DNA from 4 places in the Mesorhizobium sp. AD1-1 genome. Region 3 is predicted to be linked to each of the others. Evidence: riboswitches for the same ligand, from Rfam matches in the RefSeq annotation. Region 3 holds a riboswitch; each other region holds the start of a gene.
The links. A riboswitch is a leader RNA that binds a small molecule or an ion and turns the genes downstream of it on or off. The one in region 3 is predicted to bind cobalamin.

Region 1 (7,344 bases), on a different contig from region 3:
ATGGTGACGGCGTCGATACCCTTTTCCCCGATCAGCCGCATGGTCGTCGACAGGATCGCGTCGATGCGCTCGCGGCTGCGTTCCTGCTTGGGCCTGCGCCTCGGCTCGGTCGCCATTCTCTTCAATTCCGTCATGCACCGATCTTTCGCACGGTTTTTAGATTCCGGTTGACAAGAAATATGATCAAGTATCAGTTTCGGAAATACTGACAGGTTGTCAGCTTTTTTGCCGCGCGGCAAGGACGTTGGGAGGCGCCTTTGGCTTCGACAGATATCGGCCACGCAGGCAGTGGCGACTGGCTGGTCGGCAATCCGACCGGCTGGCAGCTCGCCTCGGCCCTGTGGATCGGTTCGGTCGGCCTGCTCATCCTCGGCCTGCAGCCGGTGCTGCTCGGAGCTCTCTACACCGAAGGCCATGTCAGCGGCGACGAACTGGCGCTGGTCGCCACCGCCGAGATGATCGCCATTGCCATCGGTTCGGCCGTCGTGGCGATGCTGCTTTCGGCCCACAATATGCGCTGGAAAAGTGCCGTCCTTCTGCTGCTGCTGGCGCTGGCCAATGTGTGGACGGCCTATGCCGCGAGCGCCAACATGCTGATTGCGGCCCGCGCCCTTGCCGGGCTCGCCGAGGGCGGTCTGGTCGCCATCGCCACCGAACTGATCGCCCGCTCGCGGCGCGCCGAGCGCATCGGCGGCTATTTCGTCACCATGCAGACGCTGGCGCAATGCGCGCTCGCCCTGTTGCTGGCGCTCTATGTCATTCCGGCCGCAGGGTCGGCGGGTGGCTTCATCGTTCTTGCCGTCGTCTGCGTCGTGTCGCTGGCGGTCGCTTTCACTGTCCCAGGTGACTATGCCGACCTGCCCAAGGAAGAGAATCTGGCCAATGTGCTGACGGTTCCCTCGATGACCGCGCTGCTGTCGGTCTTCTGCTACTTCATGTTCTTCGGCGCGGTCTGGGCTTTTCTGGAGCCGCTAGGCGCGCAATACGGCATCGATGGCCGCACCGTCGGCCTGATCGTCTCGGCCAGCCTCGCGGTGCAGGTGTTGGGGGCGATGACGGCGACCGCGTTCGAGGCGCGCATCGATTATCGCCTTGCCATCGCGGCGATCGGCGTCGTGGCGCTTGTCAGTTCCCTGGTTCTTGCCAGCAGCCCCGGCCTGACGACGTTCTGGGTCGCTGCCCTGGCCATGGGCTTTATCCTGCTGTTCATCGTGCCCTACCAGATCCGTCTGGCGATCACCGCCGACGAGACGCGCACCGCCGTGCTGCTGGTGCCGGCAGCCCAACTGTTCGGCCTGGCGATCGGGCCGATTGCGGCGTCGCTGCTCATCGATGGCAAGGATTTCCGGCCGGTGCCGGAATTCGCCGCCGCCAGCGCGGTGGCAAGCGTGGCGCTGCTCGGTCTCTTCGTCCTTGTGTCGCGTCGCCGTCGTGCGGTTGCCTGAGCGGGGAGGTGGCATGTCAAACGTTTGGAGCAACTGGTCGGGCTTTGTAAGCGCCGAGCCCAAGCTGATCGCCAGCCCCGGCGATGCCGGTGAACTCGGTGATCTCGTCCGGACCGCGCCTGGCCCGGTGCGCGTTGCCGGCGCCGGTCATTCCTTCACACCGCTGGTGAAATCGCAGGGCACGATCCTGTCCCTGGAGAGACTGGAAGGGCTGGTCTCGCACGACGCGCAAAAACATCAGGCGCGGGTGCGGGCAGGGACCCGGCTCGGCGCGCTCATGCACATCCTGCAAGGCATTGGCCAGGGCCTGCCCAACATGGGCGACATCGACCGCCAGGCGATCGGCGGCGCGCTGGGCACAGCCACGCACGGCTCGGGACCGACGCTCGGCGCCTATCACACGCAGCTGGAGACGGTGCAGATCGTCGACGGGCTTGGCAAGGTCCGCGACTTCAAGCGGGCAGGGGATCGGGACATGATCCACGCCATCGGTGTCGCGCTCGGCGCTTTCGGCGTGCTCACCGAAGTGACGCTGAACAACATCGCGACCTACCGGTTGCGCCGCCGCAAATATGTGCTGCCGATCACCGAGATGCTGCGCGATTTCGAGGCGATGATGGCCGCGCATCGCTCGGCCGAATTCTACTACATTCCGTTTTCCGGCTATGCGCAGTTCATCGCCAGTGATTTCAGCGATGCCGCACCCACCACGCGGCCGCCGGAAGAGGACGAGGCGGGCTTGAGGACACTGCGCAGGCTGCGCACTTCACTTGCCTGGCTGCCATCGCTGCGTGGCCGCCTGATCCGATCGGCGGCCGCCAAATTTCCCGCCGAGGACTACGTGCAGGACTGGCTCAACGTCTATGCCAGCGACCGGCAGACCAAGTTCAACGAGATGGAATATCATTTGCCGTTCGAGGAAGGGCCGAAGGCGCTGGCCGAGATCATCGAGCTGACCGAGAAGCGCTTTCCCGAGGTCTATTTCCCGATGGAGGTGCGCTCGGTCGCGCCGGACCAGTTCTGGCTTTCGCCATTCTACAACAGGCTGACCTGCTCCATCGCCATCCACCATGACGCCGCGAACGATCCTTTGCCGTTCATGCGGGCGGCAGAGCCGATCTTCCGCAGATATGGCGGCCGGCCGCATTGGGGCAAGATGCATAGCCTCAAGGCGGCGGAGCTGAAAAAGCTCTACCCGCGCTGGGACGATGCCATGGCGGCGCGCCGCGACATCGATCCGGAAAACCGCTTCGTGTCGCCCTACATGGCCGGCCTGTTCGGCATCGAATGATGAGCACCTATTTTTCCACCCTCTCGGATGCGCTGAAGGAAGCCGGCATCTTCCAGCCCTGCCTGCTGCTCGACCGCGATCGGCTGGACGGAAACATTGCCCTGGTAAAAAGGAGGCTGGATCCCGGCCTGGCCGTGCGGCTGGTCGACAAATCGCTCGCCTGCCTGCCGCTGCTTGCGCATATAGGCAAGGCGCTCGGCACCAGCAGCTTCATGACCTTCCACCCGCCGATCAGCGAGGCGGTGCTGAAGGCGTTTCCGGATGCCGATCTGCTCTACGGCAAGCCGATGCCGATTGGTACGGCAAGGACTGCGCTGGTGAAGGGTGATGCCGACTGGTCGCGTGTCTGCTGGCTGATCGACAGCGAGGAGAGACTGGCGGAATACGGTGCTCTCGCTGACGAACTCGGCATCGGCCTGCGCATCGCTTTCGAGATCGATGTCGGGCTGCATCGCGGCGGCTTTGCTGATCCCGCGGCCTTGTCGAAGGCGCTGAGCGCGTTGCCGGTCCGGCTGCATTGCGAAGGCGTCATGGCCTACGAGGCGCATGCGCCGCTCATTCCCGGCCTTTTCGGCGGACCGGCAAAGGCATTGGCGGAGGCGTCGGCGCAGGCTGCGGCGTTCGTCGCCTGTCTCGGTGCCGACCAGCGCCGCATCCTCAACATCGGCGGCAGCAAGACCGCGCTGCTTCATCGTGGCGGCGCGGCCAATGAAGTGTCGATGGGCTCGGCCTTCGTGCTGCCCAGCGACTTCGATACGCCAGGCCTCGACGGCTTCCAGCCGGCGGCTTTCATCGCTACGCCGATCCTGAAAGTGGTCGAGCCGATGCTGCCTGGTCCGCCGGCCGTTACTCGCCTGCTGCAGGCGCTCGGCCGCTTCCCGCGCAAGGGCTGCTATCTCTATGGCGGCAAGTGGATGGCCGAGCCGGTCTTCCCCCAAGGCATGAAGACGAACGGCCTGCTCGGCCTGTCCTCCAACCAGCAATTCATGGGCTTGCCCGCCGATGCGACCGCAAGGCCAGGCGACTACGCGTTTCTAAGGCCGACGCAGAGCGAGGCCGTGCTGCAGCAATTCGGGTCGATCGCCGTGTTTTCCGGCGGAAAGGTCATCGATCGCTGGCCGGCGCTGCCGATGGCGTGATCGAGCTACGCCTTCACCGGTACCCAGATCTCCAGCCCGCCATTGCCGCTGTGGGCATCGAACTCCGGTCCATAGCGCTCGAATTCCGGTGCATCCGCGATTTCGTGACCGGAGGCGGGCAGCCAGCTGTTCCAGATCGTGTTGATCGTCCGGCGGATGGATGAGATGTGCTCGCGGTGCGAGAACACCGCATATTTCTGCGCCGGCACCCGCACCCGATAGAAGTCCTTCGGCAGATCCGCAAAGCCGGACACTTCGACGCCGACGACATAGTCGAAATTGCCCGCGTCGTCGCCATTAAGGCACACGCCGTAGAAAACGCCTGAGATCTCGCCGGGGATGTTGCCGATAAAGGGTGCAAAACGCTGCCACTGCATCGGAATCCCGGCGCTGGTTTCACAGCTGTAGCGTTCGCCGAGGCCGGCGATCAGGAACGGCCGGCTGGTCTCGAAGCGCGGTGGTTCGAGATTGGTGAGGAAGGACTGGTCCATCAGGATCGGCTCCACGAGGTCGAGGTTGTTGGTCGAGCCTTGCGCGCGCACCAGTTCCGGCGTGGTGCCGAACTGATCGCGGAAGGCACGGGTGAACGCCTCATGCGAGTTGTAGCCGGCGTCGAGCGCGACGACGAGGATGTCGGGCGCTCCGCCGGCCAGCTTGCGCGCCGCCTCGGTCAGCCGGCGTGAGCGCATGTAACCCATCACCGAGCGGCCGGTTGCGGCGCCGAAGGCGCGCGTCACATGAAAACGCGACACGCCGCTGCTTTGCGCGACATCGTCAAGCGAGATCGCCTCCGGCAGATGGCTCTCGACGAACCACAGCGCTTTCTCGGTCGGGTTCATGGGGCTCCTTTTCGCATTGGCCGGATCATCTTGGCGTTTCCTGGCGCGGCCAGTTTGATCGAAATTGCGCATTCCGTGCAATCTGCGCCGATCCCATGGGCTTTCGCTTGACAGCGGGCCGCGTCATCTCCTAAGAATGTTATGTTATTACATAAAGTGAGCGTGCAATGCCTGTTTCCCTTAGCTGGCCCACCACTTCGTCCGAGAAATCCATTGCGAAGCGTTTGGTGGAAATCTACGCTGAAGTGGTGATGGTCCCCGAGCCGAAAGGCGAGGGGTGAAAAGGGAACACGGTGAGGCCTGTTCAGGTCGAGGCCGTGGCTGCCCCCGCAACTGTAAGCGGCGAGCAAAATCCGTGAATGCCACTGGCCGGCAAGGCTGGGAAGGCAGGATGGCGCAACGACCCGCGAGCCAGGAGACCTGCCATCACTGAGTTGACCGGACGGGGTGTGCCGGGAGGAAACGCGAATCCCGGCCTTGTCGGCCGGTTCGCCAGCTTCCTTCCGTCGTCAGTTTTGGAAAGTGACGGAAAGTTGGACGGCTCCATCGATCATCGCATCACCATGCGCACGCTTTGCCGTCCCCGCAATCCGGCGGGCTGCAGCCGATGAGCGCAGCGCTTCTCGAAGCCCATGACCTCTGTGCCATGGCGAATGGGCGGAATCTGGTCCAGGCGGTCAGCTTCTCGGTGGCCGCTGGCGATCGCCTTGCCATCATCGGTCCCAACGGCGCCGGCAAGACGACGCTGCTGCGCATGCTGTCGGGCATGCTGCGGCCAAGTTCCGGCGAGGTGAAGCTTGGCGGACGCGGGCTGGACAGGATTTCGGCCGCCGAGCGGGCGTTGCATATCGCCGTTGTCGGCCAGACCGACCAGCCCGATCCGCGGCTGGCGGTGATCGATTATGTCGAGCTTGGCCGGGTCCCGCACGCCGGGCTGCGGCGCAGGCGCGAGGAACGCGATATCGCCGTCGAGGCGCTGCGCCGGACCGGCCTGCTGCCGCTGCTTGGCCGCACCGTCGGCTCGCTGTCGGGCGGCGAGCGCCAGCGCGCCCAACTGGCGCGCGCCATCGCCCAGCAGCCCAAAATCCTGTTCCTCGACGAACCGACCAACCATCTGGACCCGCGCGCCCGCGGCGAACTGCTCGACCTCGTGGCAGGCTTTGAGATGACGGTGATCGCGGTGCTGCACGATCTGGCGCTGGTAGCACCCTTCGCCACCAGGGTGGCGGTGATGAACCATGCCCGTCTGCAAGCGCTCGCCGCACCGCGCGAAGCGCTGGCCCAACAGCTGATCCGCGAGATTTTCGGCATCGATGTGCTGCGCCTGCGCCATCCGACCGAGGATCGAGAGTTGACGGTGTTCGAGGTTCCGAACCGTGCCGCGCCGCCGTCGTGATTGAAGCCGTTCCATAGTCGACCCGATCCCACCCACAAGGAGCATACCCGTGAAACGCCTCGCTTTTTCGCTTGCCGTCTCGCTGCTGACCTCGACCGCCTTCGCCTTCCCGGTAACCGTCGACAGCTGCGGCAAGCCGCTGACCTTCGACGCGCCGCCGAAGCGCGCTGTCATCCATGATCTGAACATGGCTGAGATGGCTTTCGCGCTGAAATTGCAGCCGTCAATCGTCGGCCTGACCGGCATCACCGGATGGTACAAGGTCGGTCCCGAATTCAAGGCAGAGCAGGGTTCGATCCCGGAGCTGGCGCCGAAATATCCGACGCTCGAAAACCTCGTGGCCGTCGAGCCGGATTTCTTCTTCGCCGGCTGGTACTACGGCATGAAGCCGGGTGGCGAGGTGACGCCCGACACGCTTGCCCCGCACGGCATCAAGACGCTGGTTCTGACGGAAAGCTGCGTCCATCTCGACAAGAGCCGCCCCGCCGCCTCGATGGACCTGCTCTATGGCGACGTCGAAAAGCTGGGCAAGATCTTCGGCAAGGAGGCCGAGGCTGAAAAGCTTGTCTCTGGCTGGAAGGCGCAACTCGCCGACATCACCGCCAAGGTCGGCAGCGCCAAGGGCACGCGGGTGTTCCTCTACGATTCCGGCGAGGACAAGCCGTTCACCGCAGGCAAGTTCGCCATCCCCAGCGCCATGATCACTGCCGCCGGCGGCGACAACATCATGGCTGACATGGACACCAGCTGGGGCAACACGGATTGGGAAACGGTGGCGTCGCGCAATCCGCAATTCCTCATCCTGCTCGATTACCAGGACGGTGGCGGCTACAGGAAGCTGCTCGATTTCCTGAAAGCGCATCCGGCCATGAAGGAGACAGACGCGGTCAAGAACGAGCGCTTCGTCGCCCTCCGCTACGCCGAGCTGACGCCCGGACCCGCCAACATCGAAGCGATCGACAAGATCGCCAAGGCCATGCACCCGGAAGCATTTTGAGCTTGCGCCATCCGGCATTTGCGTTGGCCATGCTGGCGGGAGCGGCGGCGATCGCCGCTCTCGCTCTGCTGTCGATCGCCTATGGCTCGACGCTGATCCCGCTGGCCGACGTTGTAGCAGCGCTTGGCCGCGCAATCGGCTTAGGCGGGCACGACGTGTCCGGGCCGGTCGGCAAGATCGTCGTCGATCTGCGGCTGCCGCGCACGATCCTGGCCATCTGCGTCGGCGCGGGCCTCG
Region 2 (7,344 bases), on a different contig from region 3:
GGCGCAACAAGCGGAGCTGGTGGCGGCGGAGTAGCAGTGCCGACGCCTTTAGATCACCCGCACAGCGGCAAAGCACGATGAAACGATCGGGCAATCCCGATCAGGGCTTGCTGGTCTCTAGCTCAGAATACGCTTCGCGAAACCGGGCGCTCGACGGCCGGAGACAACCCATCCGCACGCCCTCCCGACGCTTGCTCGCGTGAAGGCTCGATGGCAACCGCAGGTGCGGGAACGGGGGCCGGCAGAACCACCAGTTGCGGCACCTGCTTGAAGGAAAAGCCGCCGCGGATGTCGCCCATCTTGCCGGCGACGATGCCCATGGCCGCCTTTTCGAGGCTGCGATCATAGCGCGTTTCGGCTGTGGCCGGCGCGACGACGACGCCGCAAAGCGCTGCGCCCCACAGAAGCGTTTTCATTGTTGCTGTCTCCCTGCCTGATCACGATCTAGCAGGGCGCCGTTGAAAAACGGCCAAGAGACACGGTAAGCAAAGCGCCAAACGGCAGCGTAAACAACGCGTTAAGAACGTTGGCCGGCAAACTGATTCAAGTCACTGAGACTTTGATTCAGGCGCGCTGGGCGCGAACCGTATGCCCGAGCGCGACGAACACGGTGCGCACGATGCCGGCAGCATCGAGCCCGGCATCGGCATACATCTTTTCCGGCTTGGCGTGGTCGGTAAACACGTCGGGCAGCACCAGCGGGCGCACCTTCAGGCCGCTTTCCAGCAGGCCTTCATGGGCGAGGAACTGCAGCACATGGCTGGCGAAGCCGCCGACGGCGCCCTCCTCCACCGTCACCAGAACCTCATGCGAGCGGGCCAGCCGCCGGATCAGATCCTCGTCGAGCGGCTTGGCGAAACGGGCGTCGGCGACCGTGGTGGAAAGCCCGGCAGCCCCTAGCTCCTCGGCGGCGATCAGGCAATCCTGCAGCCGTGTGCCGAAGGACAGCAATGCTACCTTGGTGCCCTCCCTGACGATGCGGCCCTTGCCGATTTCGAGCACGGAGCCACGCTCCGGCATGTCGACGCCAACGCCATTGCCGCGCGGATAGCGAAAGGCGATCGGGCCGTCATCATAGCTTGCCGCGGTGCGTACCATGTGGCGCAGCTCCGCCTCGTCGGCCGCCGCCATCACCACGAAGCCCGGCAGTGTCGCCAGGAAGGTGGTGTCGAAGGCGCCGCAATGGGTGGCGCCATCGGCGCCGACGAAGCCGGCGCGGTCGATGGGAAAGCGCACCGGTAATTTCTGGATGGCGACGTCGTGGACGACCTGGTCGTAGGCGCGCTGCAGGAAGGTGGAATAGATGGCCGCGAACGGCTTGTAGCCTTCGGTGGCGAGGCCGGCGGCGAAGGTGACCGCGTGCTGTTCGGCGATGCCGACATCGAAGGTCCTCGACGGGAACGCTTCGCCGAACAGGTCGAGGCCGGTACCGCTCGGCATGGCTGCGGTGACGGCGACGATGCGGTCGTCCTCGCGGCCCTCCTGGACCAGGCTTTCGGCGAACACCTTGGTGTAGGCCGGTGCGTTGGCCGGCGCCTTGGCCTGCGCGCCGGTGATGACGTCGAACTTGTTGACGCCGTGATATTTGTCGGCGGCGGCTTCCGCCGGCGCATAGCCCTTGCCCTTCTGGGTGACGACATGGATGAGCACCGGGCCTTCGCCATTGTCTCGGACATTTTTCAGGACCGGGATCAGATGCTCCAGATTGTGGCCGTCGATCGGGCCGATGTGATAGAAGCCGAGTTCCTCGAACAGCGTGCCGCCGGTGACGTAGCCGCGTGCATGCTCGACCGCCCTTGTGATCGCACGATCCGCACGCTTGCCGAGATAAGACGTCAGTTTTTTGCCGAAATCGCGCAGGCCGATATAGGCCTTGCCGGAGGCCAGCCGCGCCAGATAGGCGCTCATGGCGCCGGTTGGCGGCGCGATCGACATGTCGTTGTCGTTGAGAATGACGATCAGCCGTGCATCGAGCGCGCCGGCATTGTTCATCGCCTCGTAGGCCATGCCGGCAGACATGGCGCCGTCGCCGATGACGGCGATGACATTGTTGCGGCCGCCGGAGAGATCGCGGGCCGCGGCCATGCCGAGGCCGGCCGATATCGATGTCGAGGAGTGGGCAGCGCCGAATGGATCGTACTCGCTCTCGGCGCGGCGGGTGAAGCCGGATAGGCCGCCTTCCTGGCGCAGCGTGCGGATACGGTCGCGGCGGCCGGTCAGGATCTTGTGCGGATAGGCCTGGTGGCCGACATCCCAGATCAGCCGGTCGTCCGGGGTGTTGAAGACATAGTGCAGCGCCACCGTCAGCTCGACCACGCCAAGGCCGGCGCCCAGATGACCACCCGTGCGGGATACCGCGTCGACCAGTTCGGCGCGAAGCTCGGACGCCAGTTGCGGCAGCTCACTCTCGGCAAGCATGCGCAGGTCGGCCGGGATGCGGGCCTTGTCGAGAAGCGGCGTATGCGGCGTTGCGTTCACGGTGCTCAGGCTTTCGGTTGATGGGCGAAATAGGCCGCCGGCCGGCGAAAGTAAATGCGTGTCAGTGACGCGGATCAGACTGTGGTCTTTTGCTTCTATGCAGGTCGTTTCCCCAAAACCGGGCCACTTTGGGCGACAGGCATCAGCTTTCCGGCAGCGGAATGAACTCTTCCTCGTCTCCTGGAACGATGTCGAAGCGGCCTGTCTTCCATTCCTCTTTCGCCTGTTCGATACGCTCTTTCGACGACGAGACGAAATTCCACCAGATGTAACGCTTCGAACCAAGAGAGGCGCCGCCGAACAGCATGAAATGCGCCCCGGTCTGCGACGACACGACGATCTCGTCACCGGGACGGAAGACCAGCAGCCGTTCGGCTGGGAACACATCGCCCGAAATCGAGACCTCGCCTTCCAGCGTGTAAATGGCGCGCTCTTCCGCATCGGCAGGGATTTTCACGCTGGCGCCGGGCGCCAGGCGCAGGTCGGCGTAGAGCGTCTCCGAATCGGCCCTGACCGGGGACCGTAATCCTTGGAAATCGCCGATGATGAGGCGCCCGTTGACGCCTTCGGCATCAATCTCGGGAAGCCTGAGCGCTCCTGTGTTCTCGAACACAGGAGCCACCTCTTCCTTGTCGTCCGGCAGCGCCAGCCATGTCTGCAGGCCGGATACCGACATCGGCGCGCCACGCAGTTCCTCCGGCGTACGCTCCGAATGGACGATGCCGCGGCCGGCGGTCATCAAATTCACGTCGCCGGGCTGAATGACCATTTCGGTGCCGAGGGAGTCGCGGTGCCGGATCTTGCCGTCGAACAGATAGGTGACCGTCGACAGTCCGATATGCGGATGCGGACGGACGTCCAGCGCCTGGCCGGCCCGCAGGATCGCGGGACCCATGCGGTCGAAGAAGATGAACGGACCGACCAACCGCCTTTTTGCCGTTGGCAGGGCACGGCGCACCTGAAAACCACCGATGTCCTTGGCGTTCGGAATGACCATCAATTCGATCTGATCGCTGGCGAACGCATCGCCCACCTCAGGGTCTTTCCCGGGGAAGAAGCTCATGGACTCTCCTTGTCGGTGGTCGAAGGCCGCCTGGCCGCATCAGGCAAAGCGGATGGCCGCCTTTGCCCGCAGCTTGGCCGCCACCTCTTCGCGATTGCGCGGATGCTGATGGGTTTCCAGGGAATCGAGCAGTTCGCGCGCCGAGGCCGCGATGGCGTCGACGGCATGATCGAAGGCGTGCTGGTTCTGCTTCGAGGGTCGCGTCGTTCCGCTCAGCTTGCGGACGAACTGAAGGGCCGCGTCGCGCACCTCGTCATTGGTTGCCGGCGGATCAAAATTGAACAGGGTCTTGATGTTTCTGCACATCGCTTCCGTATCTCCTCTTGTCCTTGAGCTGTTTCAATCGCAACGAGTTATAGCCTCGATCATGATCATGTCCAAAAACCGGTGAGGCGAGGCCATCGTTCGGACCGGCCTCAATCCGCGTCGAGGGGCTCCGTTCCAACCGGCTTGCCGTCGCGCGACAGCCTGATCTTCTCGACCTTGTCCTCGGCGGCCTTCAGCAGCCGGTCGCAATGCGCCTTCAGCGCCTCGCCACGTTCATAGATCCTGATCGACTGGTCGAGCGGCACGTCGCCACGCTCCAGATCATCGACGATCTTCTCCAGCGCATCGAGTGCCTGCTCGAAGCTCATCGCCTTGACGTCTTCGTTGGTCTCACCAGCCATCATTCATCCTTTCATCAGTCGCCCGACATGGGCGGCGACCGAAAATGCCAATCCCTGCAGATCGTAGCCGCCCTCGAGCAGGCTTACGAGCCGGTTGCCGCTGTGGCGTGCCGCGCGCTGCATCAACTGGCCGGTCGCCCAATCGAAATCATCCTCGGTCAGATTGATCTCGGCCAGCGGATCGCGGTGGTGCGCGTCGAACCCGGCCGAAATGATGATCAGGTCGGGCGCGAAATTGTCGAGCGCGGGCAGGACGCGCGACAGGAAGGCATCGCGAAACACTTCGCTGCCGGTCTGCGGCGCCAGCGGTGCGTTGACGATGTTGCCGGCGCCCGTTTCGGTCTTCGCTCCGGTGCCGGGATAAAGCGGCATCTGGTGTGTCGAGCAATAGAGCACCGAGGGATCGTCCCAGAAAATATCCTGCGTGCCATTGCCGTGATGCACGTCCCAGTCGACGATGGCAACGCGCTCGACACCGTGTTTCTTCTGCGCATAACGCGCCGCGATCGCCGCCGTGTTGAACAGGCAGAAGCCCATGGCCGTGGTCTTTTCGGCATGATGGCCGGGCGGCCGGGCGGCGACGAAGACGTTGTCGGCGCGGCCCGAAAAGACATCATCGACGGCGGCGTTGGCGGCGCCGATCGCGGTGATCGCCGCTTGCCAGCTCTTCGGACTGGCAGTGGTGTCGGCATCGATGCGGGCAATCCCCTCGTCGGGAATGGCGGCGCGCACGCGGGCGACGAAATCGGCGGGATGCGCGTAGAGGATGGTGGCCTCGTCGCCTTCCGGCGCCTGGATACGATCGAGCCCGGCAAAGGCTTCCTCATCGAGCACGCGCTCGATGGCACGCAGGCGGTCGGGCCGCTCGGGATGTCCGGGCGGCGTGAGATGCTCGAGGAAGATCGGATGCGTGTAGAGACGGGTGGTCATCGTCCTAATCTAGTGACCCGGATCGACAAAGGCCATGCACGGCCGGCCGATGACTGGGGAAAATCGCGCCTGCGTCCATTCGTGTCGCCGCAGGCATTGGCCTCGCCGGCGCTTCGGCGTAAAGTCCTTGGCACTGCCTGGTGCCCGCCGCAAGCGGGAGAATCGGGAACACGGTTGAATTCCGTGGCGTGCCCAACGCTGTGAGGGGGACCGCGCCGGTAAATGCCACTGTCGATGACGGGAAGGCACCGGACGCGGGTTGATCCCAAGCCAGAAGACCGGCCTGGCAGGCATCGTCATCCGCATGGTCAGGCGGATGACATCAGAGCGACGTGCGTCCATTTGGACGCACAACGTACGCTCTGACCGTTTTGAATCTGCAATCGCAAGGGGACAAGCGATGCCGGAACATATGACCGCTGCCATTGACGATGGATTTGACCAGAATGCGCGCGATGCGGTCTATCGCGCCATGTTCACGCGGCGCGACGTGCGCAGCCATTTCCTGCCCACCGCGATCGATGACGACGTGCTGGCGCGGCTGCTGCTTGCCGCCCATCACGCGCCATCGGTCGGCTTCATGCAGCCATGGAATTTCATTGTCATTCGTGACATCGAGCGACGCGAAAGGGTGCGCGACCTGTTCCTGGCCGCGCGCGAGCAGGAACTGCCGGCGATCGAGGCGGAAAAACAGGCGCTGTACCGCAAGCTCAAGCTGGAAGGCATCTGCGAAAGCGCGCTCAACATCTGCATCACTTGCGACCGGCAGCGCTCGAAAGGTTCGCCGCTGGGACGCTGGCACAATCCGGAGATGGATCTCTACAGCACCGTCTGCGCAGTGCAGAATTTCTGGCTGGCCTCGCGTGCCGAGGGCGTTGGCGTCGGCTGGGTGAGCATCATCGAGGCTGAGGCGCTGAAGCGGCTGTTGGCCATTCCGGATCACGTAACGCCAATCGCCTATCTCTGCGTCGGCCGTGTTTCCGAGTTCGCTTCCAAACCGGACCTTGAAACGCATGGTTGGGGACGGCGGCTGCCGCTGCCGGAACTGATCATGAGCGAGACGTTTTCCGGGCAAGGCGAGACACAGCTGAAGTCCACCGTGGCGCGCCTCAACACCGTTTCTGCCTCACCAGACACCACCTGCCCGGCCGATCAGGGTGTGGCGCCGGCCGTACCCCAGCGCGAACCGCCGAAGGAGGCGAGCGCCTTGTCCTTGAGCTCCCTGAACTTCGACGACGCCTCGGCCAACCGGGCGTCCCAGGCCGGATCCGGCACCTGGCCCGCGATGGTCTTGAAATAGACCTGCATCAGGCAAGCGATGGCGAAAGGCTCGATGAAGGCCGCCTTGAATGCCCAGGCGAAGACGATGGCGAGCACGAAGGCCCAGCCGGCGAGCTGGCCGGGCATCAGGAACAGAATGGCGCCGGCAGGCGCCAGCATCATCAGAAAGATGACGAACGACACGCCCCACATGATGACCGCCAGCCAGACGGCGTTCTTGACCATGACCTTGCCGTTCTGGGCATAGAGCACGACGCCTTGGCGCGCCGTCTCGAAGGGTGAGGCTGAATTGATGCGGATGTTGTAGCCGAGGATGATCTCGTCGACATAGGTCAGCGACAGGCGGATCACCGTGTTGATGAAGGAGACCAGGCCGCTCAGGCCCGGTATCGGCAGGAAGGCGGCGATACCGCCGAGCAGGCCGGTGATGGCGCGGATGGCACCCTTGACGAGTTGGTCGACGACGAAAAGGATATTGGCCTCGGCAAAACGCTGGGTGACGACATCCCTGGCGTAGGCGATCTGGTCCTGACCGCCGGGAATGTCGCGGCCGTCGATCAGATGAACCATGACGGCGATGTGGCCGGCCTTGACGATATAGAGGATGTATTCGCGGATCCAGTAGACCGCGATCGAGACGATGCCAAACCCGACCACGCCGCCCCACAGGGCAAAGGACATGGGCCCGTCGGGATCGGTGGAGATATGGCCGACACCATAGCCGACCGAGGCACCGGTGCCGGTCGCCATGATGTAGGCCAGCGTGATGCCGAAATAGACGATCATACGAAAGACGATGAACGGCCAGGTCCGCATCATGATGGACACCGACCGGCCGATCTCGAAATCCCACATGTGCCCCGAATCTCCGCCTCAGAGATGGTGGAAGAGGATGAACTCAACCCGACGATTGTCAATTGCCGG
Region 3 (7,344 bases):
GGTTGTTAGTTGTTGCCGAAGAGGTTGCGGTCGGCACCTTGCGGAGCAGACTTCTGGGTGGTGTCACCCGACGAGTTCAGCAGCTTGTAAACCGGCGAACCGGTGTTGCGTACCGAAGAGGTGCGCGTGCTGTCGACCGAAGTCGTGGCGGCAGGCTGATTGGCACCATTGGAGCCAAAGTTGTCGCTGCCGGCGAAGGCACTGCCGGTGATGGCCAGAACGGCGGCGGCAGCAATAAGGATCTTGTTCATTTTAGTCTCCTGAATTCTGGATTTCGCCAGGACGGCAGACACAGCTGCCGTCGGTTGCGAAATTGGTTGTTAGCGACCGAAGAGGTTACGGTCGCTGCCCTGAGCGGGCGTCTGGGCAGCCGGTTCCGAGGTCTTGGTGGAAGCCGTGTACGACTGGTCCACAGCGGCGGCAGGTTGGTTGGAGCCGTTCGAACCGTAGTTGTCGCTGCCCGCGAAAGCGCTGCCGGTGATGGCCAGAACGGCGGCGGCAGCAATGAGGATCTTGTTCATCTTGAATACTCCTGAATGTCTGAATTTCGCCAGGGCGGCGAGCGAGCCCGCCGTCGACCGGGAAACTGGGAATCGGCTGTTAGTTGTTGCCGAAGAGGTTGCGGTCAGCACCCTGGGCAGGCGCCTGAGCAGCCGGTTCCGACTTCTTGGTCGAAGCGGTGTACGAGCTGTCGACAGCAGTGGCTGCCGCGGCGTTGGAACCGTAGTGGTCGCTACCAGCGAAGGCGCTGCCGGAAATGGCCAGAAGGGCTGCGGCAGTGAGAATGATCTTTTTCATTTTTGGTACTCCAGTATCGTCTTTTTTCCGTCCGTCTAGCGGCGTGTCTTGGAAATGAAATCGCGTCGTTCGGACAGCCCCGATGTGGGAGGGCAAGGTCGTCTTTTCCAATCACGAAGTTGTTCCGTGTGGACCATGAATCCACACCTTGAAATTGTGCCAACGGAATCTAGGGATGCATTTTTCTTCTTCATATCAGTGTGTTAGGTATAGACACTTGATGGATCACTGACTGTTTCAGAGGCCCAGCGTTCACACCGTCCTGCACGCACCGTCAACAGAAACGAACCGTTCGGTTCGATTTTAGGGCAAGCTAATAGTCACTTTTCGAAACCGTTAACCTTTTTTGACCCCCGCGAAGGGTCGGATTCGGGAAGATCGCAGCCGGCAAATGGCCGCCCGGGAGGTGGGATCTTGGCCCGCGACGATCTGCAGTAGCGTTTCGCATGCCGTGTCGCGCCGCATGGATACGATGTCGTTTTCATGCCGCCGCCGCGCCCGCGATCGTGGTTAGATCATACCATCTCAGGTGCCGCTTCGTGACGACGAGGCGGAGAATTGGGAAGCCGGTCAGAATCCGGCGCTGCCCCCGCAACGGTGGTGGAGTTCAAGTCGCAACGGGAGACCACTGGGCAACCGCCTGGGAAGGTGTCGCGATGGTCCGCAAGGACAACTCCAGAGCCCGGAAACCAGCCCGAGATTTTTAGACTCGACTGATCGCGGTGGGCGGTCAAGAGGTGGATAGCGCATGTCCGGCACACAGCCGGCCTGTGTTTCAATCCTTCCTCCGTCACCACCAGTTCAGTCCTTAGGAACGAGGACAGGACATGGATATCCGCAACGACATGCTGAGGCTCCTGAAGGGGCGCCGGCAAGGCTTTTCGCTGGAGCAGCCCTTCTACACCGATCCGGACTACTTCAAGCTCGACATGGAGCTGATCTGGTATCGCGACTGGCTGTTCATCGGCCATGATTGCGAACTGCCGAAGCCGGGCAGCTACATCACCGTGCAGGTCGGCGATTATCCGGTCGTCCTTGTCCGCGACCAGCACGGCAAGATCAACGCCTTCCACAATTCCTGCCGCCATCGCGGCAGCCGCGTGTGCAACACGGAGAAGGGTACCGCGGCAAAGCTCGTCTGCCCGTATCATCAGTGGACCTACGAGCTGGACGGCCGCCTGCTGTTTGCCCGCCAGATGGCCGACGGTTTCGACAAGAGTGATTTCGGCCTGAAGCCGGTCGCTTGCGAGAGCGTCGGCGGCTACATCTTCATCTGCCTGGCCAAGGAACCGGCAGATTTCGCGCCGATGCGGGCGATGATCGAACCCTATCTTTTGCCGCACCGGCTGCGTGAAGCAAAGATCGCCTTCGAGAGCACGATCGTCGAGAAGGGCAACTGGAAGCTGGTCTGGGAAAACAACCGCGAGTGCTACCACTGCGCCGCCAATCATCCCGAGTTGTGCAAGACCTTCCCCGAGGCTCCAACCATAACCGGCGTCCATGGCGCCGACAGCGACCCTGAAATGGTCGCACACTGGGCCAGATGCGAGGCATCAGGCTTGCCGAGCAAATTCCGCATCGATCCGGCAGGGCAGTACCGCGCCACCCGCGCGCCGCTGCTGCGCGATGCCGTCAGCTACACCATGACGGGAAAACGGGCGGTCCAGAAGAACCTGTCCGACAGCGTTTCAACCGACCGCATCGGCTCCTTGCTGCTCTATCACTATCCGACGACCTGGAACCATATCCTCGGCGACCACGCCGTTACCTTCCGCGTGCTGCCGATCAGTGCCACGGAAACCGCGGTGACCACGAAATGGCTCGTCCACAAGGATGCGGTCGAAGGCGTCGACTACGACCTCGCTGAGCTCACCCATGTCTGGACCGAGACCAACGACCAGGACCGCCGCATCGTCGAGGAAAACGCCTTCGGCATCCTGTCGCCGGCCTATGAACCAGGCCCCTATTCGGAGCTGCATGAGGGCGGCGTGATCCAGTTCGTCGAGTGGTACGCGTCGTTCATCGGGCCGCGCCTTGCCGAAGGCGGCCGGCCGGCCCTGCGCAGCGTCGCCTAGCCCAGGGACAAGAGGATGAATGCGATGACGGACCTTGGCCTCTATCGCCATCTCGACCAGATGACGCCCTGGAACGACAGGCTGCAGGTGCTGGAAGTGATCGGCGTCAGCGACGAAGCGCCTGACGTGAAGACCTTCACCTTCCGCTCCGACAACCAGACCTGGTTCCGCTACAAACCGGGGCAGTTCGTGACTCTGGAACTGCCGACATCGGACGGGCCGCTGATGCGCACCTACACGCTGTCGTCCTCGCCGTCGCGGCCGTTCTCGATCGCGGTGACGGTCAAGGCGCAGGCGGGCAGCACCGGTACGCGCTGGATGTTCGACCATCTGACGCCCGGTTCGCACGTCAAGGCCTATGGGCCGACCGGCGACTTCTCGCTGCACAGCCACCCGGCCGCCAAATACCTGTTCATTTCGGCCGGTTCCGGCGTGACGCCGATGATGTCGATGCTGCGCTGGCTGAACGACTGCGCGCCATGGACCGATGTCGGCTTCGTCAACTGCGCGCGCCGCCCGGAAGAGATCATTTTCCGCAAGGAGCTCGAACTGCTCGGCAGCCGCATGCCTGGGCTGTCGCTCGGCTTCATGATCGAGGAGCGGTCGAGCCGCGAGGGCTGGTTCGGCCATATGGGCCGCATCGACGCGATCCGGCTGCCATTGCTGGCGCCCGATTTCCGTGAGCGCGAGATTTTCTGCTGCGGCCCCGATCCTTTCATGCGCGCCGTGCGCGGCATGCTGGACGCCGCCGGCTTCGACATGGCGAAATACCATCAGGAAAGCTTTGCCGCGCCTGCCGTGGAGGAGATCCCGGCGCCGTTCTCGCCGCCGGCGGAAGACGGCGCCGCTGCCACCGTGGAGGCCGTGACACCGATCCGGTTCTCGCATTCCGATGTCGATGCCGAATGCGTCGCCGGCCAGACCGTGCTGCAGACGGCACGCGCCTCGGGGGTGCGGATTCCCGCCGCCTGCGAGTTCGGCCTGTGCGGCACCTGCAAGGTGAGGAAGGTCGCGGGCGACGTGGAGATGAGCCACAATGGCGGCATCCTCGATCACGAAATCGAGGACGGCTTTATCCTCGCCTGTTGCTCGAAGCCGCTTTCGGCGCTTGAAATCGAGGCGTGACCGGCAGGCACGGTCAGAGACTGTCCATGCCCGCGCGGCCTGCAGCTGCGCTCGCCCGGGCCTACGCCATCTTGCCAAAAACCCTGCAAATGGTTAGACGCCTGCAACGGTGGGGTTGACCGTAGGGCCCGAAGATCATCTCCGCGGCCTGCTTCGGCGGGGAGCAAACATGCGACAATCCGGCGTATATGCCATTGCCAGCAAGGATATCGTCTTTGAATCCTTCGATGGCGAAGCCGTCGTTCTCGACCTGACCACCGGTAGATATTTCGGCTTCTCTGATTCAGGCAGCAGGCTTTGGGATGCACTGTCGTCCGGCGTGCCTGCCTCCGAACTGGTCGGCGCCGCGACCGGAATTGGCGCCCTCGATGCCGCCGCGATTGACGGCTTTGTTTCACAATTGCTCGAATTCGGTTTGCTGGCGGCCGCAACCGATGGCGTGGCAAGACCGGTTCCCAGCGAATTGCTGGCTCAGCTCGCCGCTGCCGGCGAGCCCCTCAAGGTCGACATCCATGACGACCTTGCCGACCTCATTGTCGTCGATCCCATCCACGAGGTCGAGGAGCCCCTCGGCTGGCCCGCAGTGAAGCAGGCCAACTGAGGCGCCCGCCAGGCTCTCGTTGCCGGACAGCTCCGGAACAGGCAGACCATGCCGAACGTCACTCTCGAAAACCTGACTGACTACGCACGTCATGTTCTGGCGCAAGCGCAGAGCAGCGCCGCGCATTATCCACTGACCTGCAAGGTGGGCTTGCCGCATCTGGAGTTGACCGCTCATGTGAGTGCCGGCGCGTTGGCGGATGCCTTCGCTCATGGCTTTGTCACGGCTCCGGACAACCGAGCGCCTGCCGACATCTGCCGCATCTTCGTCGCACATCCCGGCATTGACGGCATCGCGGCACCGGCCAGATGGGGCCAAGGACCCTTCACGCAGCATGGCTTCGCCACCAGGCTGGCGGAAGCCGGATTGCGCGGCAACCATTTCCACGACCTGGATTTCTGGCAGTTCTATGATCCGCAACGTCGCGTTGGCGTGCAATTGATGGCCTCGGCCGATGCCTTTCCACCCTGGGAGCCGGGAGCGCCGCTGCGCCCCTTCCTCCATTGGGAATATGCGGCACGTGGCATGCGGCTGGCCCATGCGGGGACGCTCGGCACCAAAGGCAGGGGCGTACTGCTCGCCGGCGCGGGCGGCGCCGGGAAATCCGGGACCGTCGCCGCCGGCCTCCTCCACGGGCTGGACAGCGTCGGCGACGATTATGTGCTGGTCGACCTCTCCAACGGCGTGACTGCCCGCCCGCTGTTTTCAACACTCAAGCAGGATCCCCAGGGATTCGCGCGACTTGGGCTGAAGCACCGGCTGAAGGCGCACGGTCCGCTCAACTGGCAAGGCAAGCATGCTTTTCACATTGACGACATCGCGCCTCGGCCGGTGCCCGAAACCCTGGACATCGTTGCGCTGGTGGTGCCACATATCGGCGGAGGCGGGGCAAGTTCGATCGTGCCGGTGTCGCGCAGGGATGCCATGATTGCCTTGGCGCCGTCCGGCATAGCGCAGATGCCAGGCGAGCGGGAAAGCGGCTTTCGCTTCTTCAGCGACCTGACCCGCCTGCTGCCGTGCTATCGTCTGTCGCTGGGGACGCAGCCACAGGAGATAGCCGGCACGATTGCGGACTTTCTTGTGCGGGGCGCTTCGTGAAACTGAGCGTGATAATGCCCGTCTACAACCGTGAACGCTATGTCGTTTCGGCATTGCGCTCGCTGGTGCGGCAGCGGGACGCCGCCGATCTCGACATCATCGTCATCGACGACGGTTCGACCGACGGCTCTGCTGAGGCCGTACGCTCGATGATGCGCGAAAACCCCTGCATCCGACTGGTCCAGCAATCGAACATGGGCGTGGCCAGGGCGCGCAACGCCGGGCTGCGGCACCTGCCGCCGGATGCGGAGTTCGTGTCATTCCTGGATTCTGACGACATCTCGCTGGCCGGACGGTTCAAGGCCGATCTCGCCCGCTTCGAGGCTACCTCCGGGCTTGAGCTAACCTATTCGCTGATGACGCTGGTCGACCGGATCGACGACGAGAAGCTCGAGCCGGAGGCGGACTGCTGTACCATGACGCTTCGCGGAATTTCGCTGAGCACCGCTCTCTTCAGTCGAACGCTTGTCGATCGCATCGGCCATTTCGACGAGGACTTTGAGCAGTCCGAGGACACGGATTATCTGTTGCGAGTCTTCGAAACCGGTCCGCGCTACGAATTGCCGAACACCGTCGCGATCTACTACCGACGCCACGCCGGAAATGTCACCAAGGAACATAGCGGCAGGGTCCGCAACCACTTGCGTGCAATCCACAAGTCGATGCGGCGGCGCAAGGCCGATCCGTCACGGCGAGAGGTCCAGGGCATCTTCGAATTGAAGAGTCCCGCCGATTGGCGGATGCCGTGATGCTCGACACAATCGGCTCGGATCAGCCAAGCCCGCAACGCTGCTGGAGACGCCGATGAGGCTGAGCGTCATCATGCCGGTCTACAATCGCGAACAATTCGTTGGCCTAGCGCTGCGCTCGTTGCTCAGGCAGCGCGAAGACATCGATCTCGACATCATCGTCATCGACGACGGGTCGACCGATGGCTCGGCAGCCGTCGTACGGTCGTTGATCGACGAGGCCCCATGCATTCGTCTTTTCCAGCAGATCAATGGCGGGGTCACCAAGGCGCGCAATGCCGGGCTGAAGCAGTTGCTGCCGCAGACGCGTCTGGTGTCGTTTCTCGATTCGGACGACATCTCCCCGATAGGCCGCTTCAAGGCGGATCTCGCCTGCTTCGAAGAGGATCCTGGCCTCGAGCTGACCTATTCGCGCATGACGCTGGTCGACAAGATAGATGGCGAGACACTGGAACCGGCCGCCGACAGCCACTCCATCACCGTGCGAGGAATCCACCTGTCCGCCGGGATCTTCGCGCGAGACCTCATCGAGCGCACCGGTGGTTTCGACGAGGATTTCAAACAGGCCGAGGACACCGACTATCTGTTGCGTATCTTTGAGAGCCAGGCAAAATACGTTATGCCCGATACGGTGGCTCTCTATTACAGGCGTCATCCCGGCAACATGACCAAGGAAGCCGATGTGCCCTTTCGCGAGTTCATGCGCGCCATTCACAAGTCGATGAAGCGTCGCAAGGCCGATCCCAGCTTGCGCCGGGTGGAGGGGATCTTCGACTTCAAGGATCTCGCGCAGTGGCGGTTCCTTTGATGGCAGGCTACGGCGTCGTCATTCCGGCTTTCAACGCGGCCGCCACCATAGGCGCTGCCCTGAACTCCGTTCTGGCCCAGACGGCAAAAA
Region 4 (7,344 bases), on a different contig from region 3:
GGTGATAGACGACGTCGAAACGCTTGGCCCGCGACGGATAGTCGGCGCCGCAGACATCGATGATCGAGATGAACTGGCAGCGCGCATCGTCGCGCAGGAAGGTCATCACCTCGACCAGATCGCGCGGCTCGACATGGATGGTGAGTTCGCCATAGGCGATATCAGCCTCGTTCACGCGGCCGATCAGCTTCTCGCCGAGATAGGTCGACAGTTCGCTCAGGGATGCGGTCATGGATTTACCGTTCGATCGTGCCGGTGCGGCGGATCTTCTTCTGCAAGAGAAGAATGCCGTAGAGCAGCGCTTCGGCGCTCGGCGGACAGCCGGGCACATAGATGTCGACCGGCACGATGCGGTCGCAGCCGCGCACCACCGAATAGGAATAGTGGTAATAGCCGCCGCCATTGGCGCAGGAGCCCATCGAGATGACGTAGCGCGGCTCCGGCATCTGGTCGTAGACCTTGCGCAGCGCCGGCGCCATCTTGTTGGTCAGCGTGCCGGCGACGATCATGATGTCGGACTGGCGCGGAGACGCGCGTGGCGCGACACCGAACCGCTCCGAATCATAGCGCGGCATCGAGGTGTGGATCATCTCGACCGCGCAGCAGGCGAGGCCGAACGTCATGAACATCAGCGACCCGCTGCGCGCCCAGGTGATGAGCGCCTCGGTCGAAGTGACCAGAAAGCCCTTGTCGGCCAACTCGTTGTTGATCTCGAGGAAGAAGGGATCGTCCTCCCCCACCGGCCTGCCGGTGTTGGGATCGATGATGCCCTTGGGCTTCGGCGCGACGAGGGTGCCTGAACTGTCGTTCAATCCCATTCCAGCGCTCCTTTTTTCCATTCATAGGCAAAGCCGATGGTCAGCACCGCCAAAAAAACCATCATCGACCAGAAACCGAGCATTCCGATCTTCGAAAACGACACCGCCCACGGAAACAGGAAGGCTACTTCCAGGTCGAAGATGATGAACAGGATCGACACCAGGTAGAAACGGATGTCGAACTTCATGCGGGCGTCGTCGAACGAGTTGAAACCGCACTCGTAGGCGGAAAGCTTTTCGGGATCGGGATTGCGGTAGGCCACCAGGAAGGGCGCGGCCAGCAGCGCCAGGCCGACAACCAGCGCCACGCCTATGAACAGGACGATGGGCAGGTATGAGCTCAAGAGTGCGTTCATGCTCGGCTTTCCGTTGGCGCCAATCCACGTTGATTACAGCACCGGACCCTAATGCGGAAGCGTGACAGTTTAACCGCTGAACCGTTTTAAGGGCCTATGCTGCAACGCGGCGAGGGTTAGCGCAGCACTTCCAGCGAAGCAAGTCAAACCTTGTTCAAAACATCGACCTGGATGGCATATCGCGGCAAACTGGTCCGATCCGCTCCTGTTTGATTTCCTTCGCTTTTTACTCCACTTTTCTCTCCTGACATGGATGCCGCCAAAACCCTGCTAGCATGGGTTGGAATCAGCCATTCGACCCTCGGTCAAAACACGTCAAAGTGATACCTGCATGAAGGAAAAGATCTCGCTCCCGATGGCCCGGCGCATCGCCCTTGCCGCCCAAGGGTTCCTCGATCCTCGCCCGACCGGCACGCCCGACCGCCGGCATTTTGCCCGCACCCTCTCCCGCACCGGCCTGTTGCAGATCGATTCCGTCAGCGCGGTGGTGCGCGCTCATTATATGCCGCTCTATTCGCGCCTTGGCCCCTACCCGTTCTCGCTGCTCGACAACGCGGCTGTGACGCGCAAGCGGATGGTTTTCGAATATTGGGCGCACGAGGCCTCCTTCCTGCCGGTCGAGACATACCCGCTGATGCGCTGGCGCATGCAGCGCGCCGAGCGGGGCGAGGAAATGTATCTGGGTCTCGCCAAATGGGGCCGCGAGCACGCCGCCTACATCGAAGAGATCTACCGCGAGGTCGCCGAGCGCGGCCCGATCGCCGCTTCCGCGCTGGAGGGCCAGAAAGGTTCGGGCGGCTGGTGGGGCTGGAGCCATGCCAAACACGCCTTCGAATGGCTGTTCTGGGCCGGCCGCATCACCACGGCGCACCGCCGCGGTTTCGAGCGCTTCTATGACCTGCCCGAGCGCGTGCTGCCGCAGGCGATCCTCGACCTGCCGGTGCCGACGCCTGAGGACGCGCACCGCGAATTGCTGCGCATTTCCGCCCGCGCCCACGGCGTGGCGACTTCAAGCGATTTGCGCGACTATTTCCGCCTGTCGCCGGCAGATATGAAAGGCCGGTTGGAGGAACTGGTTGAAACGGGCGAGTTGCTGCCGGTGCGTGTCGAAGGCTGGGACAAGCCGGCCTATCTTCACCGGGACGCCCGTCTGCCGCGCAAAGTCGAGGCCCGCGCCTTGCTGGCACCCTTCGATCCGGTCGTCTTCGAGCGCTCGCGCACCGAGCGGCTGTTCGATTTCCACTACCGCATCGAGATCTACACACCTGCCGACAAGCGGCAGTATGGCTATTATGTCCTGCCGTTCCTGCTCGGCGACAGGATCGTGGCACGCGTCGACCTCAAGGCCGATCGCCCGGCCAGCATACTGCGGGTCCATGCGGCCTATGCCGAGCCCGGTGCGCCGCCTGAAACCGCTGCGGAGCTGTTCGAGGAATTGAAGCAGATGCAAGGTTGGCTCGGGCTCGAACGCATCGAAGTGACGCCTGCCGGCGATTTGGGCGCGGCGCTGGCCGACATAGCCGTGTCGTAAGCTCGCGTTGACACCGCCGCCCGCAAAAGCCTAAATCCGGTTCCAGATGGTCCCTTGCCCGCAACGGCAAGGGCTAAGAGGGAATGCGGTGCGGGGCAAAATCCCAAATCCGCGGCTGTCCCCGCAACTGTAAGCGAAGAGCCAAGGCCGAAAACCACTGGGAATTCCCGGGAAGGCGGCTACCCAAGGCGATGACTCGCGAGCCAGGAGACCTGCCGTCTGCGACTGTAGAATCCGATCGCCCGGCGGGTTTCCGGGCAAGGAGCCCGATCTTTGGACCACGACAGCAGTTTTTCGGCTGGCACAGCGGATATTTCGTCCGGCCATGATGATGCCTTGGCCGGCGTCACCATCATCGTCTGCGGCTCCTGCCGCAATGAGACCGGCTCCGACGCTCATCCCCGCGCCGGCGAGTTGCTGACGGACGACACGCGCCGCGCCGCCGCTGGCGACGATATCCGCATCCGCAGCGTCGAATGCCTTGGCAATTGCAAGCGGCGCCTCAGCGCCGCGATCCTGCGCGACGGCTGCTGGAGCTATGTCTTCGGCGACCTGACCGCGACCAGCGGCGCCGACCTCGTGACAGGCGCAAAGCTCTTCGCCACCTCGACCGACGGTCTCATTCCCTGGCGTGGCCGCCCCGATAGCCTTAAGCGCGGCCTCGTGGCCCGCATTCCACCCATCGACATGCTGAAGGATTGACCATGACCACTTCCGTATCCCGCGTTCCCTGCACCGTCGTCACTGGCTTCCTCGGCGCCGGCAAGACGACGCTGGTCCGCCATCTCCTGGAAAACGCCGGCGGCAAGCGCATCGCCATCATCGTCAACGAATTCGGCGACATCGGCATCGATGGCGAGATCCTCAAGGGATGCGGTATCGACACCTGCCCCGAGGAAAACATCGTCGAACTGGCCAATGGCTGTATCTGCTGCACCGTCGCCGATGATTTCGTCCCGGCGCTCGACCAAATCCTGTCGCTGACGCCGAAGGTCGACCATATCCTGATCGAAACCTCGGGCCTGGCACTGCCCAAGCCGCTGGTCCAGGCCTTTCAGTGGCCGAGCGTGAAAAGCCGGGTGACCGTCGATGGCGTCATCGCCGTGGTCGACGGACCGGCATTGGCCGAAGGCCGCGTCGCCAACGACATGGAGGCCCTCCAGGCGCAGCGCGCCGGGGACGAGACGCTCGACCATGACGATCCGGTGGAAGAACTGTTCGAGGACCAGATCGCCTGCGCCGACCTGATCATCCTGTCGAAGAGCGACCTGATGGACGCCGCCGGCACCGCCCGCGCCAATGCCATCATTGGCGAACACTCCGCCCGCGCGGTGAAGATCGTGCCGACCTCGCATGGCAAGGTCGATCCCTCCGTGCTGCTCGGGCTCGGTCTCGCCGTCGAGGATGACATCGAGAACCGCAAATCCCATCATGACGGCGCCTTCGACCACGAGCATGACGACTTCGACACCTTCATTGTCGACATAGCCTCGGTCGCCAATCCCGATGAACTGGCAAAACGCGTCGCCACGGTCGCAGAAGAAGAGAACGTGCTGCGTGTAAAAGGCTTCGTCGAGGTCGGCGGCAAGCCGATGCGGCTGTTGCTGCAGGCCGTCGGGCCGCGCGTCAATCATTACTATGACCGCGCCTGGACCGCGCAGGATGACCGCCGTTCGCGCCTCGTCGTCATCGGCCTGAAGGGGCTGAACCGTCCGGCGATCGAGCGTATACTCGCCGGCTGATTTCGGACACGGGTCGCGATGCACATCCTCACCACGACATCCGCCTCGCTCGACGACCTCGCCGAGCCGGTCGATCTGCGGCAGACGCCGGCGGATATCGTGGCGCTGTCCTTCACCGACAGCGACCTCGCCGGACTGGCGGCGGCGTGGAGGACCGATGCCGACCGCCTGCCCTCGATGCGGCTGGCCGCACTGCGCGACCTGCGCCATCCCATGTCCGTCGACCTCTGGGTCGACAGCGTCGCCCGCCATGCCAAGATCATCCTCGTGCGCATCCTCGGCGGCTACGACTGGTGGCGCTACGGCTGCGACCAGCTTGCCTCGACCGCCCGCGAACGCGGCATAAAACTGGCGCTGCTGCCCGGCGAATGCCGCGACGAGGATCTGCGCCTGATCGAAGCCTCGACGCTGCCGCGCCAAGAACTTGACGCTCTGCTCGACTATTTCCGCGAGGGCGGCCCGGCGAATATGGGCGCGCTGGTGCGGAAATTGGCGCGGCTGGCGGGGTCGGATGCGGAAGTTATCGGCCCGGTGGTGGTGCCGAAAGCTGGTTTTTACGTGCCTGGAAGTGGAGTTGTGGAGAAGCGGGACTTATCGAATGCTGGCGCTTACAACGTCAACGCTCCTATCATCCCCATCCTGTTCTATCGCTCGATGCTGCTGGCCGCCGATGTCGCGCCCATCGATGCGCTTGTTGAAGCGCTGCGGCAGCGCGGCATCGACCCAGTCCCGATCTTCGTCTCCAGCCTCAAGGACCCAACCTCCCTCGCCTTCGTGGAAACAGCACTGACGGCGCTGAAGCCCGCCGCCATCATCACCGCGACCGCTTTCGCCTCAGGCGCCGAACCCGGCATCGAAACGCTGTTCGACCGCGCCGGCGTGCCTGTCTTCCAGGTCATCGTCGCCACCACCCGCCGCGACATCTGGCAAAACAACCAGCGTGGCCTGGCACCCGCCGACCTCGCCATGCATGTCGTGCTGCCCGAACTCGACGGCCGCGTCCTCGCCGGCGCCATTTCCTTCAAGGGCGAGACCGAGACCGATCCCGCACTCGGCCACCGCGCCTTCGCCAACCGGCCGGAACCGGATCGCGTGGCGCAGGTCGCTGACCGCGTCGCGGCCTTCATCAAGTTGCAGGAGACGCCCCGCGCCGGGCGCAAGCTGGCGATCCTGATCCCGGATTACCCTAGCGCTCCTGGCCGCACCGGCTACGCCGTCGGCCTCGACGTGCCGTCCAGCGTGCTCGCCATGCTGCATGACCTGAAGGAGCAGGGCTATGTGATTGAGGGGATTCCGCAGACGCCGCGTGGGTTGCTGGATTTGCTGGAAGCCAGCGATACTGGATTGGCCTTAGATAACTACATTGCCTTCTCGACGGAGTTGCCGACTGCGGCAATCACTGCGGTCGAAGCCGCTTGGGGCAAAGCGGAAGACGAAACAGGTTTGCGCGGAAGCTTCCCCTTCCGCGCCGCCACCTTCGGCAACGTCACCATCGCCCTCGCCCCCGACCGCGGCCGCTCCGTCGACCGCCGCGCCGACTACCACGACCCGACGCTGCCCCCGCGCCATGCGCTGATCGCCTTCGGCCTCTGGCTGCGCAAGTCGCTCGGCGTCCACGCGCTGGTCCATGTCGGCGCCCATGGCACGCTTGAATGGCTGCCGGGCAAAACCGTTGCTCTGTCGGAAAACTGCTTTCCGGAGATCGTCACCGGCCCCCTGCCCGTCATCTATCCCTTCATCGTCTCGAACCCGGGCGAAGCGGCGCAGGCCAAGCGGCGCATTGCCGCCGTCACCCTTGGCCATTTGCCGCCACCGCTGACCGGCGCCGGGCTGGACGAAAACCAGCATAAGCTCGAGCGGCTGGTCGATGAATATGCCCAGGCCGACGGGCTCGACCGTCGCCGCCGTGACCGACTGGCGAAACTGATCGTCGACACCGCGCAAAAAACCGGCCTCGCCACCGAAGCCGGCGTCGCGAGAACCGATGCACCGGACGAGGCGCTGCGCCGCATCGACGCCTGGCTTTGCGATCTCAAGGATTTTGCCATCAAGGACGGGCTGCATATCTATGGCCGCGCTCCGGAGGATGAGCCCGACGCCATGCGGCGACAAAGCGCTGAAGCCGAGAAGACGGCGCTGCTTGCCGCGCTCGATGGCGGCCACGTCAAGGCCGGTCCGGCGGGCGCGCCTGCGCGCGGCCGCTCGGACGTCTTGCCCACCGGCCGCAATCTGTTCACCTCGGACCCGCGCACCATGCCGACGCCGACCGCCTATGATCTGGGCAGGGCCGCGGCGGAGGAAGTCGTGCGCGGCTACATGCAGTCGCATGGCGACTGGCCACGCTCGCTGGTCATCGATCTCTGGGGCTCGGCATCGCTGCGCACCGGCGGCGAGGAGATCGCTCAAGGCCTGGCGCTGATGGGCTGCCGGCCGCAATGGGATTTGGCCACCGGCCGCATCACCGGCATCGAAGTGCTGCCGCCGGCCACGCTCGGAAGGCCACGCGTCGATGTCACATGGCGCATATCAGGCCTGTTCCGCGACATGTTCCCGACCCAGATCGCGCTGATCGATGCCGCAGCCAACGCGGTTGCCGCGCGCGACGAGGACGATTCGGAAAACCCGCTCGCGGCCAAAACCCGCGCCGACGGCAAGATCAGCCCGCGCATTTTCGGCACCTCGCCCGGCACCTATGGCGCCGGCGTCGAGGATCTCATGTCCTCCGGCAACTGGAGCGCGCGCGACGAAATCGGCCGCGCCTATCTCGACGCTACATCGCACGCCTATGGCGGCGCCGGGGGCGAAGGCATCTCCGCGCCCGGCGTTTTCGAGGGCCGCATCGCCGAAGCCGATCTTCTCGTCCACACCGGCGACGACCCCGGCCGCGACATCCTCGA

Region 1: linked by a shared signal. The riboswitch ahead of LB519_RS14325 (ABC transporter ATP-binding protein) and the one ahead of LB519_RS00655 (aromatic ring-hydroxylating oxygenase subunit alpha) in region 3 are both predicted to bind cobalamin.
Region 2: linked by a shared signal. The riboswitch ahead of bluB (5,6-dimethylbenzimidazole synthase) and the one ahead of LB519_RS00655 (aromatic ring-hydroxylating oxygenase subunit alpha) in region 3 are both predicted to bind cobalamin.
Region 4: linked by a shared signal. The riboswitch ahead of LB519_RS22535 (DUF1636 family protein) and the one ahead of LB519_RS00655 (aromatic ring-hydroxylating oxygenase subunit alpha) in region 3 are both predicted to bind cobalamin.

Annotation. Positions count from the first base shown of each region.
Region 1 is NZ_JAIUGP010000006.1:210,937-218,280, reverse strand. It holds gene LB519_RS14350 (TetR/AcrR family transcriptional regulator) at 1-134, opposite strand, end outside; gene LB519_RS14345 (MFS transporter) at 258-1,445, shown strand; gene LB519_RS14340 (D-arabinono-1,4-lactone oxidase) at 1,459-2,736, shown strand; gene LB519_RS14335 (alanine racemase) at 2,736-3,875, shown strand; gene LB519_RS14330 (AraC family transcriptional regulator) at 3,881-4,714, opposite strand; cobalamin riboswitch at 4,950-5,157, shown strand; gene LB519_RS14325 (ABC transporter ATP-binding protein) at 5,322-6,110, shown strand; gene LB519_RS14320 (ABC transporter substrate-binding protein) at 6,160-7,107, shown strand; gene LB519_RS14315 (FecCD family ABC transporter permease) at 7,137-7,344, shown strand, end outside.
Region 2 is NZ_JAIUGP010000025.1:43,562-50,905, forward strand. It holds gene LB519_RS30145 (GNAT family N-acetyltransferase) at 1-34, shown strand, start outside; gene LB519_RS30150 (hypothetical protein) at 123-416, opposite strand; gene dxs (1-deoxy-D-xylulose-5-phosphate synthase) at 565-2,478, opposite strand; gene LB519_RS30160 (pirin family protein) at 2,621-3,541, opposite strand; gene LB519_RS30165 (DUF2277 domain-containing protein) at 3,581-3,847, opposite strand; gene LB519_RS30170 (exodeoxyribonuclease VII small subunit) at 3,958-4,209, opposite strand; gene LB519_RS30175 (histone deacetylase family protein) at 4,213-5,139, opposite strand; cobalamin riboswitch at 5,261-5,441, shown strand; partial or broken gene bluB (5,6-dimethylbenzimidazole synthase) at 5,552-6,169, shown strand; gene LB519_RS30185 (hypothetical protein) at 6,292-7,275, opposite strand.
Region 3 is NZ_JAIUGP010000001.1:127,964-135,307, reverse strand. It holds gene LB519_RS00670 (DUF680 domain-containing protein) at 6-251, opposite strand; gene LB519_RS00665 (DUF680 domain-containing protein) at 321-521, opposite strand; gene LB519_RS00660 (DUF680 domain-containing protein) at 601-798, opposite strand; cobalamin riboswitch at 1,309-1,511, shown strand; gene LB519_RS00655 (aromatic ring-hydroxylating oxygenase subunit alpha) at 1,626-2,873, shown strand; gene LB519_RS00650 (hybrid-cluster NAD(P)-dependent oxidoreductase) at 2,898-3,998, shown strand; gene LB519_RS00645 (PqqD family protein) at 4,168-4,599, shown strand; gene LB519_RS00640 (hypothetical protein) at 4,648-5,697, shown strand; gene LB519_RS00635 (glycosyltransferase family 2 protein) at 5,694-6,446, shown strand; gene LB519_RS00630 (glycosyltransferase family 2 protein) at 6,502-7,254, shown strand; gene LB519_RS00625 (glycosyltransferase family 2 protein) at 7,254-7,344, shown strand, end outside.
Region 4 is NZ_JAIUGP010000013.1:31,238-38,581, forward strand. It holds gene LB519_RS22515 (NADH-quinone oxidoreductase subunit C) at 1-232, opposite strand, end outside; gene LB519_RS22520 (NuoB/complex I 20 kDa subunit family protein) at 237-818, opposite strand; gene LB519_RS22525 (NADH-quinone oxidoreductase subunit A) at 809-1,174, opposite strand; gene LB519_RS22530 (winged helix-turn-helix domain-containing protein) at 1,506-2,705, shown strand; cobalamin riboswitch at 2,736-2,940, shown strand; gene LB519_RS22535 (DUF1636 family protein) at 2,979-3,407, shown strand; gene cobW (cobalamin biosynthesis protein CobW) at 3,410-4,447, shown strand; gene cobN (cobaltochelatase subunit CobN) at 4,466-7,344, shown strand, end outside.